DNA from 2 places in the Priestia sp. VA7 genome. Region 1 is predicted to be linked to the other one. Evidence: riboswitches for the same ligand, from Rfam matches in the RefSeq annotation. Region 1 holds a riboswitch; the other holds the start of a gene.
What was found. A riboswitch is a leader RNA that binds a small molecule or an ion and turns the genes downstream of it on or off. The one in region 1 is predicted to bind S-adenosylmethionine.
Positions count from the first base shown of each region.

Region 2: it holds a riboswitch for S-adenosylmethionine, as region 1 does, so the genes downstream of both, AC0C45_RS20505 (Na+/H+ antiporter NhaC family protein) here and mtnK (S-methyl-5-thioribose kinase) in region 1, are expected to answer to the same signal.

Region 1 is NZ_JBVQPN010000002.1:635,200-640,834, forward strand. It holds gene AC0C45_RS09720 (PAS domain S-box protein) at 1-11, shown strand, start outside; gene AC0C45_RS09725 (methylated-DNA--[protein]-cysteine S-methyltransferase) at 30-533, shown strand; gene AC0C45_RS09730 (hypothetical protein) at 534-698, opposite strand; gene mtnA (S-methyl-5-thioribose-1-phosphate isomerase) at 832-1,890, opposite strand; gene mtnK (S-methyl-5-thioribose kinase) at 1,926-3,098, opposite strand; SAM riboswitch class I at 3,234-3,384, opposite strand; gene AC0C45_RS09745 (carbon-nitrogen family hydrolase) at 3,476-4,258, opposite strand; gene AC0C45_RS09750 (pyridoxal phosphate-dependent aminotransferase) at 4,370-5,542, shown strand.
Region 2 is NZ_JBVQPN010000004.1:521,854-527,488, reverse strand. It holds gene AC0C45_RS20525 (hypothetical protein) at 1-139, opposite strand, end outside; gene AC0C45_RS20520 (transcriptional regulator SplA domain-containing protein) at 270-518, opposite strand; gene AC0C45_RS20515 (LacI family DNA-binding transcriptional regulator) at 604-1,563, opposite strand; gene AC0C45_RS20510 (hypothetical protein) at 1,688-1,816, shown strand; gene AC0C45_RS20505 (Na+/H+ antiporter NhaC family protein) at 1,856-3,166, opposite strand; SAM riboswitch class I at 3,252-3,358, opposite strand; gene AC0C45_RS20500 (ABC transporter permease) at 3,460-4,227, opposite strand; gene AC0C45_RS20495 (ABC transporter ATP-binding protein) at 4,220-5,131, opposite strand; gene AC0C45_RS20490 (YtoQ family protein) at 5,302-5,635, shown strand, end outside.

The sequences.
Region 1 (5,635 bases):
TTCCAGCTTAATTAGAAAGGATAAAAAATATGTACTACGGAGAAATGAATTTATTTTCTGATTTGAAAATTTATATTGTAGCCTCGGAAACAGGGGTTCAACATATTTGGTTTGATAGCGATGATCATAATGAGCAGCTTAAAGAACTTGTCCATGACGAGAATTATCACCATGTGAAAGAAGCGAAGCGACAGCTGGAGGATTATGCTGAAGGGCGCACGCTAACATTTGATTTGCCTTTGGATATAAAAGGAACAGACTTCCAAAAAGAAGTGTGGCTAACGCTTAAAGGTATACCTTATGGACAAACGTGGTCTTATAGTGATGTAGCGGAGTCTGTTAATCGCTCTAAAGCCGTAAGGGCTGTGGGACAAGCGAATCGTCGAAATCCACTGCCTATTATTTTACCTTGTCACCGTGTGATTGGAAAAAATGGAGCTTTAACAGGTTATGCAGGCTCCCAAACTCATATAAAAGAGAAACTATTAATGCTTGAAAGAAATGTAGCAAAAGGCGCTCTGGAGTTAAAATAACTATTCACCGTCCAATTTCCAGCCTTCTCCCTGCACAAAAACACCGTCAATTTGCTGAGGAGAAGGGAGGGAATTTAGTTCTTCATCTTTGGATAAATCGAATAGCTGATAGTGCTGCTTACGATTCAGCGCTTTGTTTTTATCTGTTTTTTGCTCTGAACTCATATTTACTCCCCCTTATTCAAAAAGAATCCCCTATAATATATGTAGAAAAAGAAGAGAGTACTGTTACAATTGTGTTACAAATGCAGGTGGAAACCAGTGCTCAACAAAAAAAGCCGCATAGCAGCGGCTTTTTTTATTGAGCAGATTGCAGCAAAACTTTTTGAATGGATTCCAAAGACGGGGAATGGATAATTCCATGCTCTGTAATAATGGCCGTAATCAGTTCGCTTGGCGTCACATCAAAAGCTGGATTGTACACAGAGATTCCGTCTGGAGCAATTTGTGTATCTCCAATGTGCGTTACTTCTTTAGGTGAACGTTCTTCAATAGGGATGCTGCTGCCGTCTTGAATAGATAAATCAAATGTGGACTGCGGCGCTGCTACGTAAAATGGAATACCGAATGCTTTCGCTAAAAGAGCAAGTCCATATGTTCCAATTTTGTTAGCCGTATCGCCATTTGCTGCAATGCGGTCAGCACCTACAATAATCCCATTAATTCCTTTTGTTTTAATGGTATGAGCGGCCATATTATCCGTAATCAGCGTCACGTCCACTTCCGACTGCTGAAGTTCCCAGGCTGTTAAGCGAGAACCTTGAAGAACGGGTCTTGTTTCACAGGCAAATACTTCAAGCGGAATATCACGCTGCTTAGACAAGTGAAAAGGTGCTAAGGCTGTTCCATAATAAGCTGTAGCAATTGAACCAGCATTACATATTGTCATGATTTTATCCTTCTTTTTAAATAAAGAAAGAGCATAATCCCCAATTCGGTAGCACGTTTCTTCATCTTCTACTTGAATTTGAATAGCTTCATGAACAACTTTTGTTTTAGCTTCATTAACGGACGAAGCGGATTCAGCGCTTTTCGCTACGCGCTCCAATGCCCAAAATAAATTGACGGCAGTAGGGCGTGAGCTAGCTAAATACTGTTGATCAAGAGCTAGCTTTTTGTTAAATTCCTTGACTGAATCTGTGTCATAGCTAAGCGCAGAAAGAGCAAGACCAAAAGCCGCCGTAATGCCAATTGCAGGGGCTCCGCGTACTTTCAAGGTAGTGATAGCATCCCATACGTCTTTAATGGTTTGCAGCTTAATATATTCAACGTTGCCAGGAAGCTGCTGCTGATCTAATAAAGTAATATATGATTCATTCCATTCCACTGAGCGCGGAAGTGATAGTGTATTTGTCATGCTGATACCGATCCTTTCATTGTGTACATTATTCGTTATCGAAGTAAATGTTCAAATTCATTTGGTGAAACGTCTTGTTGGTGCAGAAGCAAATAGCGTCCAATTTTTAACGCAGTACGTTTAGCGTTAATTTTTCTTTCCTCTGAAGAAATTTCGTCTAAGTCCGCCACGTGAGCTAAGCCAATCGTACGTCGAATGATTTCACATCCTGCATATCCAACAGCATCTTGCCACGTTTGCGTTAAAATTTCATGTAATAAGCGCTCATCTTTAGCGAAAGGTTCAGTGTTTTCAGAATGCCAAAGCGCAGTAAAGGTATCTTTGAATACGTTCCATGTGTTCGTAATGTGTGCAAATAACGGTTCGCGATTTGTTTCTCGAGAAAGAGCATTTAAAAATAAATTCGCAACAAATTGCCCTAAATCGAATCCAAACGGACCGTAAAAAGCAAACTCTGGATCAATCACTTTCGTTTCTTGACTGCTAGCAAAGATGCTGCCTGTATGTAAATCACCGTGGATTAGCGTTTGCGCATTTGTTAAAAATTTATATTTTAATTTTGCTGCTTGTAGCTTTACATCACCATCATTCCACAATTCTTCTACATCAGGACGCAGCGCTTTTTCAAATTCATTTGTATCAATATCAAAAAAAGGATCTGTAAAAACTAAATCTTCCGTAATATTGCATAAGTCGGGGTTGCTGTACTTAACAACTTCTTCTTTTTTATCCTGAGGTTTTAAGGCGAAATCAGACGTTTTGAACGCAATATGTCCTAAAAAAGAACCGATATGCTGTGAGAGCAGAGGATAACTTTCACCTTGAATAAGTCCGGCGCGAGAAATCGTTAAGTGAGACAGGTCTTCCATGACCGTAACAGCAAGCGTTTCATCGTGGTAATAAACAGCGGGCACAAGTTCTGGCGTAAATGCACCGAATTGCTTGAGCGCATTGCTTTCAATTGTGGCACGGTTCAAGGATAGAGGCCAGCTTTCGCCTACAACTTTTGCATAGGGAAGCGCTTGTTTGACGATAATGGATTTATTCGTTTGATCATTTATGATGTGAAAGACAAGATTTAAGTTGCCGTCACCAATTTCACGGGCAGTCAGTGCTTCTGTGGCATCAAAAAGACCTAGCTTTTTCACAAGTTTGATTGCTGAAATTTCTGTTAAAGGGTGATACTTCTCTGTTTTTGTTATTGACATCGGAATCCCTCCATAGTTTATTAAACTGATTTGTTTACTAAGTTAATAGGTTTAAGAATATATGGAGGCTTTTATAATTTTAGAAAATATAAAAGCCTCTTTCGTTGGAAAGAGGCTTGATTGTAGTGTTCAAACCTCTTATCTGCCAGAAAAAATTACTTTCTGTTGGAATTAGCACCGTGCCTTTGTAAAACATGTTTTACGGGTGTGATCCATCTTAGGATGGAATGACGGTCGGTTGCTGGGCTTCACAGGGCCAAATCCCTCAGCCAACTCTTGATAAGAGTACGATTACTTATTCAATTTTGATTTGTTTGAATATTTTATGATATCTGGTGAAAATCGTATCATGCAAAAAAACGGCTGTCAATACATAATTAATAAAATTCTGTACGGCGATCTGTAAAGACGGGAATTTGTTTACGAATTTCTTTTACAAGTTCCAGGTTAACGTCAGCACTTAAAAGTTCTTCGCTATCGCCAGCTTCAGCGATTATTTCTCCCCACGGATCGATGACTAAGGAATGTCCGGCAAATGTGTTATTAGGATCTTGGCCTACACGATTACATGCGATTACATAGCATTGATTTTCGATTGCACGGCTAATGAGCAGGGCTTTCCAGTGGGCAAGTCTTGGAGCCGGCCACTGAGCGACAACAAACAAGACTTCTGCTCCGCTGCTAGTATGAACCCGTATCCATTCTGGGAAACGAATATCGTAACAAATAACTCCTGCGCACAGTGACTGTTCAAGTGTAAAAAGGTTTTTTGCTGTTCCTGCTTCTAAATACAGGTGTTCATCCATTAATTTAAATAAGTGCAGTTTACTGTATTGTGATACTTCACGACCTTTTCGGTCAAAAATATACATCGTATTCGTGACGCCTTGCTCTGTTTTTTTCGCGATCGAACCTCCCACAATATTTACTTCGTTCGTTTTAGCAAACTGAGAGATTAATTGCTTGGCTTGCTGCCCTTCATCATCTGCAATTTCGTCTAGCCGCGTCAAATCATAGGCTGTATCCCATAGCTCAGGAAGCACAAGGATATCAGGGTTTTCTTTCAGGGCTTCCGTCATCTTTTGTTCGATATATTTTCGGTTTTTAGTTGGGTTTCCAAACGCAATATCAAGCTGCAAACACGTAATTTTTACACTCACTTTATCATCCGTCCTTTTTTAGTAGTTGAAAAAAATGACTTTACAAGTTGAGTATTACAATATATTATTTGTGACTAGAATTTCAAGAATTTTTTGAGAAGGTGTGCGATGATGAAACAATTTGAGCAATCGGAACTATTAAAAAGTTTACCAAAACAATTTTTTGCATCACTTGTGGGCAAGGTAGGAAAAGTAATGGCCCAAGGGCACGACGTTATTAACTTAGGGCAGGGAAATCCTGATCAGCCTACTCCTTCACATATTGTAGAAACACTGCAAAAAGCAAGTGCTAATCCTATGCATCATAAATATTCTCCATTTCGGGGGCACCAGTTTTTAAAAGAGGCCGTGGCGACTTTTTATAAACGAGAATATGGCGTTGATGTGGATCCTGAAAAAGAAGTAGCTATTTTATTTGGCGGAAAGGGTGGACTTGTTGAAATCCCGCAGTGCTTGTTAAATCCTGGAGATACGGTGCTGGTTCCAGATCCTGGATATCCTGACTACTGGTCTGGAGTAGAGCTTGCAAAAGCCAAGATGGAAGTGATGCCTCTCACGGCTGAAAATCATTTTCTACCCGTATACGAAGAGATAAGTGAACGTGCTAAAGAACAGGCAAAGCTCATGTTTTTAAACTATCCGAATAATCCTACTGGTGCAGTGGCAACGGCAGAATTTTTTGAAGACACCGTGGCGTTTGCTGCCAAGCACGATATTTGTGTGGTACACGACTTTGCTTACGGAGCAATTGGGTTTGATGGTAAAAAGCCAATCAGTTTTTTACAGACGCCTGGTGCAAAAGAGACGGGAATTGAAATTTATACTCTTTCTAAAACGTATAACATGGCGGGATGGCGAGTTGGATTTGCTGTAGGAAATGAAAGTGTAGTAGAAGCTATTAATCTTCTTCAAGATCATATGTATGTCAGTCTCTTTGGGGCCGTTCAAGAGGCAGCAGCCGCAGCTCTGTTGGAATCTCAACAATGTGTGAATGATTTAGTTAAGCGCTATGAATCTAGACGCAATACCTTTATTCAAGGGCTTCGAGAAATTGGTTGGGATGTTACATCTCCAGCAGGCTCCTTTTTTGCATGGCTAAAAGTTCCTGAAGGATATACTTCCGAACAGTTTTCAGATTTACTCCTTGAAAAAGCCCACGTTGTGGTTGCTCCTGGTGTAGGCTTTGGAACATATGGTGAAGGCTATGTGCGCGTAGGACTGCTGACGGATGAAGAGCGCATGAGAGAAGCTGTATCTCGAATAAAAAAATTAAATTTATTTTAAAAACGCATTGACAATCCTTTTTGAGTTGGCTTAATATGTAAGAAGTTAACGAGATTAATAACCGATAAATCCTAGCGGTATTTTTTATTTAGT
Region 2 (5,635 bases), on a different contig from region 1:
CTTGTTCCACCGCTATTGATTTCCGTGCAAGGCTTCGCTTTCCCCGGGCGTCTGATGAGCCTCCTCGTCGCTTACGCTCCTGCATGGTCTCATCTATTCCGCTTATCCCGCAGGAGTCTCCGCCTTGCTCTCCAATCAACTACTAGAAACACCTACATACATGAAATTTGCGTTCACCATGATCATAAAAAAACACGAACTATTCATCCATTTTTGATAGATAGTTCGTGTTTATCTTTAACTACACTACTTTTGTCTTAGCCTCTGCATCAGTCATATTGTTCATAATCAAATATCTTATTATACATTTTTTCAGCTTCTTCATACGTTGAATACACGGCATCATCTTCAGCTAACAAATGGTAAGACTCATGCAGAAACAGCGCTTTTTCACCTTTGTTTTCAGGGTGTTCAACAATTTCAGCCTGATTAATATTCGCAACGTTTGCCGTATGAGGATTTCGGTAAATAACAAATACTTGATCTCCCACTTGATATTCTTTTTTCTCCACGATCATCATCCTTTTCTTCTTTCTTTACTCGTATGATGTCCGCTTTTGCTCATTTTATCCGGTAAAAACACCTGATGGCATCATCAAGAATTCATACGCTTTTACGCTCAATAAACCGAAAAGGGAGCTCAATTTTCTGAGGAACCTTGCTTCCCACTAATGTAAAAAGCGTTTCTCCCATTTCCTTAAGAGGAAGTTCGATCGTTGTTATTTGTAAATAAGAAGAAAGCGGATGATTATCAAAACCAATGATAGCTAATTCACCAGGAACTGAAATACCCGCTTGTTCGCACTGAGCTTTTATTCCGATAGCGACTTGATCGTTTGTTACTAAAAGCGCCTGAGGCCGATTTTTCATCTGCACTAGTTTTTCAACCACTTTTTCACCATCTGTCACGTTCAAACAGCCTTGAAAAACCCATTCCGGATGATAAGGCTGATTTATTCTTTCTACATATTCTTTGTATGCTTGTTGCCGCTGTTGACTATTCGTACCCGTCATTCTTCCAATACAGTAGCCAATATCCGTATATCCTTTTTCTTTTAAATACAGGAGCGCCTGCTTAAAAGCTGCATAATGATCAACGTATACGGAGCGAATAGAAGGATTCTGTACGTTTTCGCACACGGCTATCGGACCGTACTGCTGATAATATTCAATCGTGCTCCAGCTGCTTGCTCTAGAACAAATAATCACTCCATCAACTTGCTTTGTTTTTAGCATATGAAGCGCTTCTTCTTCTTTTTTTACATCATAGTTCGTCTGACAAATAACAAGCTGATACTGCTTTTCTAACGCCTGAGATGCCACTCCTTCTAAAAGCAGACTAAAATACGGATGATTAATAAAAGGCAAGACGACGGCAATCATATTTGTTTTCCCTTTTGATAAGTGAACGGCATTAATGTTTTGTTCATAATTAAGTTCGTGAATAACCTGCTCTACCAGCCGGCGTTTCTCTTCTTTTACATACGGATGATGATTTAGCACCCGGGATACAGTCGAAACAGATACACCAGCTTTTTTTGCGATATCTCGGATATTTGTCATGTTTTCACCTTTTTCTCTTGCGCTGAAACGCGTTTCATACTTTATTCTCATTATAAAGTGAAACAGCAAGAAGCTAAACCCGTTACCATCGTGTTTTTACTCATTTACGTAAGGAGGTCATTTCATGGGTATTTTATTATTCATTTTATTATGCGGAATTGAAATTGGAGGAGCGGCTTATGCACTTAAGCAGAACGAGACGCTTTGGAAGGAGTTAGATGATGAAAAGCCGACTGATTTTTTCAAACAGTAAAAAACCCTTAAAAAGAACATTCTTTTTAAGGGTTTGATATTACGCAGCTTCTTTAGATGACTTTGACTTTTTATTTAAACGAGGAAATCCAATTACAATTGCAATGATCCCGCAAACCGCTGTTAACATTGGGTAGAATGTAAATGGAATAATCTCAATCGGTGAAACTTTAGCAAATCCTGCTGCGAGAAGCATTTGTGCGCCGTAAGGGATAAGCCCTTGAACACTGCATGAAAACAAGTCAAGCAGACTGGCTGATTTACGGTTATCAATTGAATACTTATCAGAGATTTCTTTTGCTAGCGGACCTGCCGTAATAATTGAAATCGTGTTATTAGCCGTTGCTAAATTTGTTAAACTTACCAGTCCAGCGATGCTGAATTCTCCGCCTTTTTTCGTTTGGATACGTCGTGTTAATAAGTTCAATAAGAACTGAATACCGCCATTATAGCGAATAAGCTCAACCATTCCGCCGATTAGCAGAGATAAAATAATTAACTCTGACATTCCGCCAATACCTTCTGTCACAGTTTTAGCAAGAGAAGAAAGCGTGTAGCTTCCGTCAGCTAATCCGATCACGCCGGCCAATACAATTCCTCCGGTTAAAATACTTAATACGTTTGCACCAAATATTGCAGCGACTAAGACGCCCACATAAGGTAAGATTTTAAACCAGCTGAAGTCTTTAATTTCTACTGATGACGTGTTGCCTAGCGTCATTACAAGCAATAAAATTACCGTAACAATCGCTGCAGGAAGTACAATAAAAAAGTTCACTTTTAATTTATCTGACATATTTGTTTTTTGCGTACGAACTGCTGCAATAGTCGTATCAGAGATTACGGATAAATTATCTCCAAACATTGCACCACCAACAACGGCAGCAATTGCCAATGTAATGGATACATGCGCTTGCTCACTGATCCCTACAGCGATAGGTCCTAGCGCTGCGATTGTTCCCATTGACGTTCCCATCGAAATTGAAATGAATGCGCCAATAACAAAGATTCCGACTACCACTAAGCTTTGCGGAAGCACAGACAGAGCTAAGTTTACCGTTGAATCAACAGCTCCCATGCCTTTAGCCACTTGAGAAAAAGCACCTGCTAAAATAAAAATAAGCACCATAATAATGATATCAGGATGTCCTGCTCCTTTAGCAAAACGTTCCACTTTTACATTAAGTGAATCTTTGCGGTTCATAACCAGCGCCACAATGGCTGCAATGATAATGGCTACTAATACAGGCAGCTTATAAAAATCTCCCGTTATAATTCCTGATCCGACAAACAGGACTAAAAAGACGCCCAGCGGTAACAGCGCCCAGCCGTTTCCTTTTTGTTGTTCCATTCTTAACACCTCTTGTTTACGTAATAAAAAAAGACCTCTTCTTATTGATAAGAAGAGGTCTCTTATTTGTATCATAAGATTACCCTTCTCATCTTCCAAACGAAACATCGTCTGCTGGATTTGGCACCGCACTGCGTACAGCCAGTTGCCGAGACATCATAGGGCCAGTCCCTCCGTCTCTCTTGATAAGAAGTTTATAGTTGTTTTAAAAATAGTCTTTCACTACTGTAAGCTCTTTTTATTTAATTGTCAAATGCTATTTTAGAAAAATATATAGTGCGAAAATTCTCACATCAATTAGCTACGTCTCGTTTCAAAAACGCTGCCCATGCCACGCCCATAAAGAAGACAAAATGCGCCACCAAGATGAAAATGGAAAATGGAATTGTCATGCCGTCAAACATCGTCTTCATTCCGTCCATATACTGCACAAAGTTCGTGTTGGCGAACAGTAAAAATTTCCCCCACCATAAACCAAACTGTGATACTAGTCCTGTTACAGCTTTCGCCCCGATACTTACGACAATAGCCAGACTGGAAGCAAGCGCGCTGTTTCTAAATAAAGACGACAGCATGAATGCGAACGTCATCATCATAAACGTTTCCATATACGCACTGTCATACGTAAGCGTAATATTTTTAAGCAGCTGCGCATCTCCTTCTAGACTGGTAAATCCAAAGAACAAGGCTCCCCATACAAACGAAAAAAGCAAATAGCTCAGTAAATAATACAAGCTAATTAAAATGAGGGTTAGGTACTTGGATGCTAAAATCGTTGAACGTCTAGCAGGGCGAATTAAAAGAAGCTTAATGGTACCTGCCTCAAACTCTTTTGCAACCATTGCCCCTCCAACAGCAAGAGCGAAAAATTGAACGAGAATCAGCATACCTGAACTAAATGACAGGAAGTTCAAAATGTTGTCTTCTGTCCCTGCACTGTTTGCTACTTTTTTCATTAATAGAGCCATACAAAGAGTTAAAATACCGATGGTAATAAACGTGACTTTTGTGCTTCTTTTGTAAAACCATTTCATATGTTCATTTTGAATTAGCTTAAGCATGGTGCTCTCCTTCCGTAACGGACATAAACGAATCTTCAAGCGTCTCATACACAGGAGTGATTCGGTAGACTAAAATATCGCTGTCCACTAATTTTCTATTTACAGCTGGAATTTGTTCTTTTACAATCGCCACGTCGATAATATGTGATCTCATCGTTACTTCAAATTCTTGTGATAAAAGAGCCGCTGCTTTTTGCGCGTCAGACACCTCAAATTCTACGTACATTCCTTGGTCTTGACGATTTGGAGATAGATCTTGAATGGCTTTTAACTCACCGTCTTGAATAATGCCAACGCGGTCACATAATGCTTCTACCTCTTTTAATAAGTGGCTCGCGATTAAGATTGAAATTCCTTCTTCCCTGCAAAGCGTTTGTAAATATGTACGAAATTCTCTCATTCCCGCTGGGTCTAGACCATTTGTTGGTTCGTCTAGTAAAAGCAATGCAGGCTTATGTAAAATGGCTTGAGCTACTCCTAAACGCTGTCTCATCCCAAGAGAATACGTCTTCACTTTTGCATGAATGCTGTTTTCAAGCTTTACTAAAGCAATCACTTCATCCAAGCGTTCTGATGTGATCCCTTCATGCATATTCGCAAAGTGTTTTAAATTTTGATAGCCCGTCAGATAATCATAAAACTCAGGGTTTTCAATAATCGCTCCAATTGATTTCATAGCTGAAGTAAACTGTTCTTTTAAAGGAAACCCATTGACGGTAATTGTTCCCTTTGTTTCTTTAATGAGTCCTACTACGGTACGAATTAGCGTTGTTTTTCCAGAGCCGTTCGGACCAAGCAATCCGAAAATCTCACCGCGCTCAACCGATAAGGATACATCATGCAAAATGGTTTTCTTCCCAATTACTTTACTGACATGATCTACTTGTAGCACTGTTTCTGTCATCAGGTACATCCTTTCTTTAATTAGCAATACGCTTTCTATTGTTTCTCTTTTTTAACTATTTGTCTACTATAACCTTATTTTTGGAAAAGTAGCCCATTCAAATCATTCGTATTATCCGCTTACATTTGATAAAATAAAACAAATCTTAGTTAGAGGAGGACTTCTACATAATGAACTTAACCGTATACCTTGCCGGGCAAATTCATGATAACTGGCGAGACGAAATTAAAAACCAAGCGGAACAATTAAACCTTCCCCTTACCTTTGTCGGTCCCATGACAGACCATGACCGCTCCGACAACATTGGAGAAGAAATTTTAGGAAAACAGCCTAACGCTGTCTTAAAAGATGAAGCTGCTTCTCAAATTAATAATTTACGCACGCAGGTGCTCCTTAAAAAATCTGATGTGGTCATTGCTTTATTTGGTGAAAAATACAAGCAGTGGAACAGCTCAATGGATGCAGCGACAGCCATCGCATTAGATAAACCGCTAATTTTGGTTC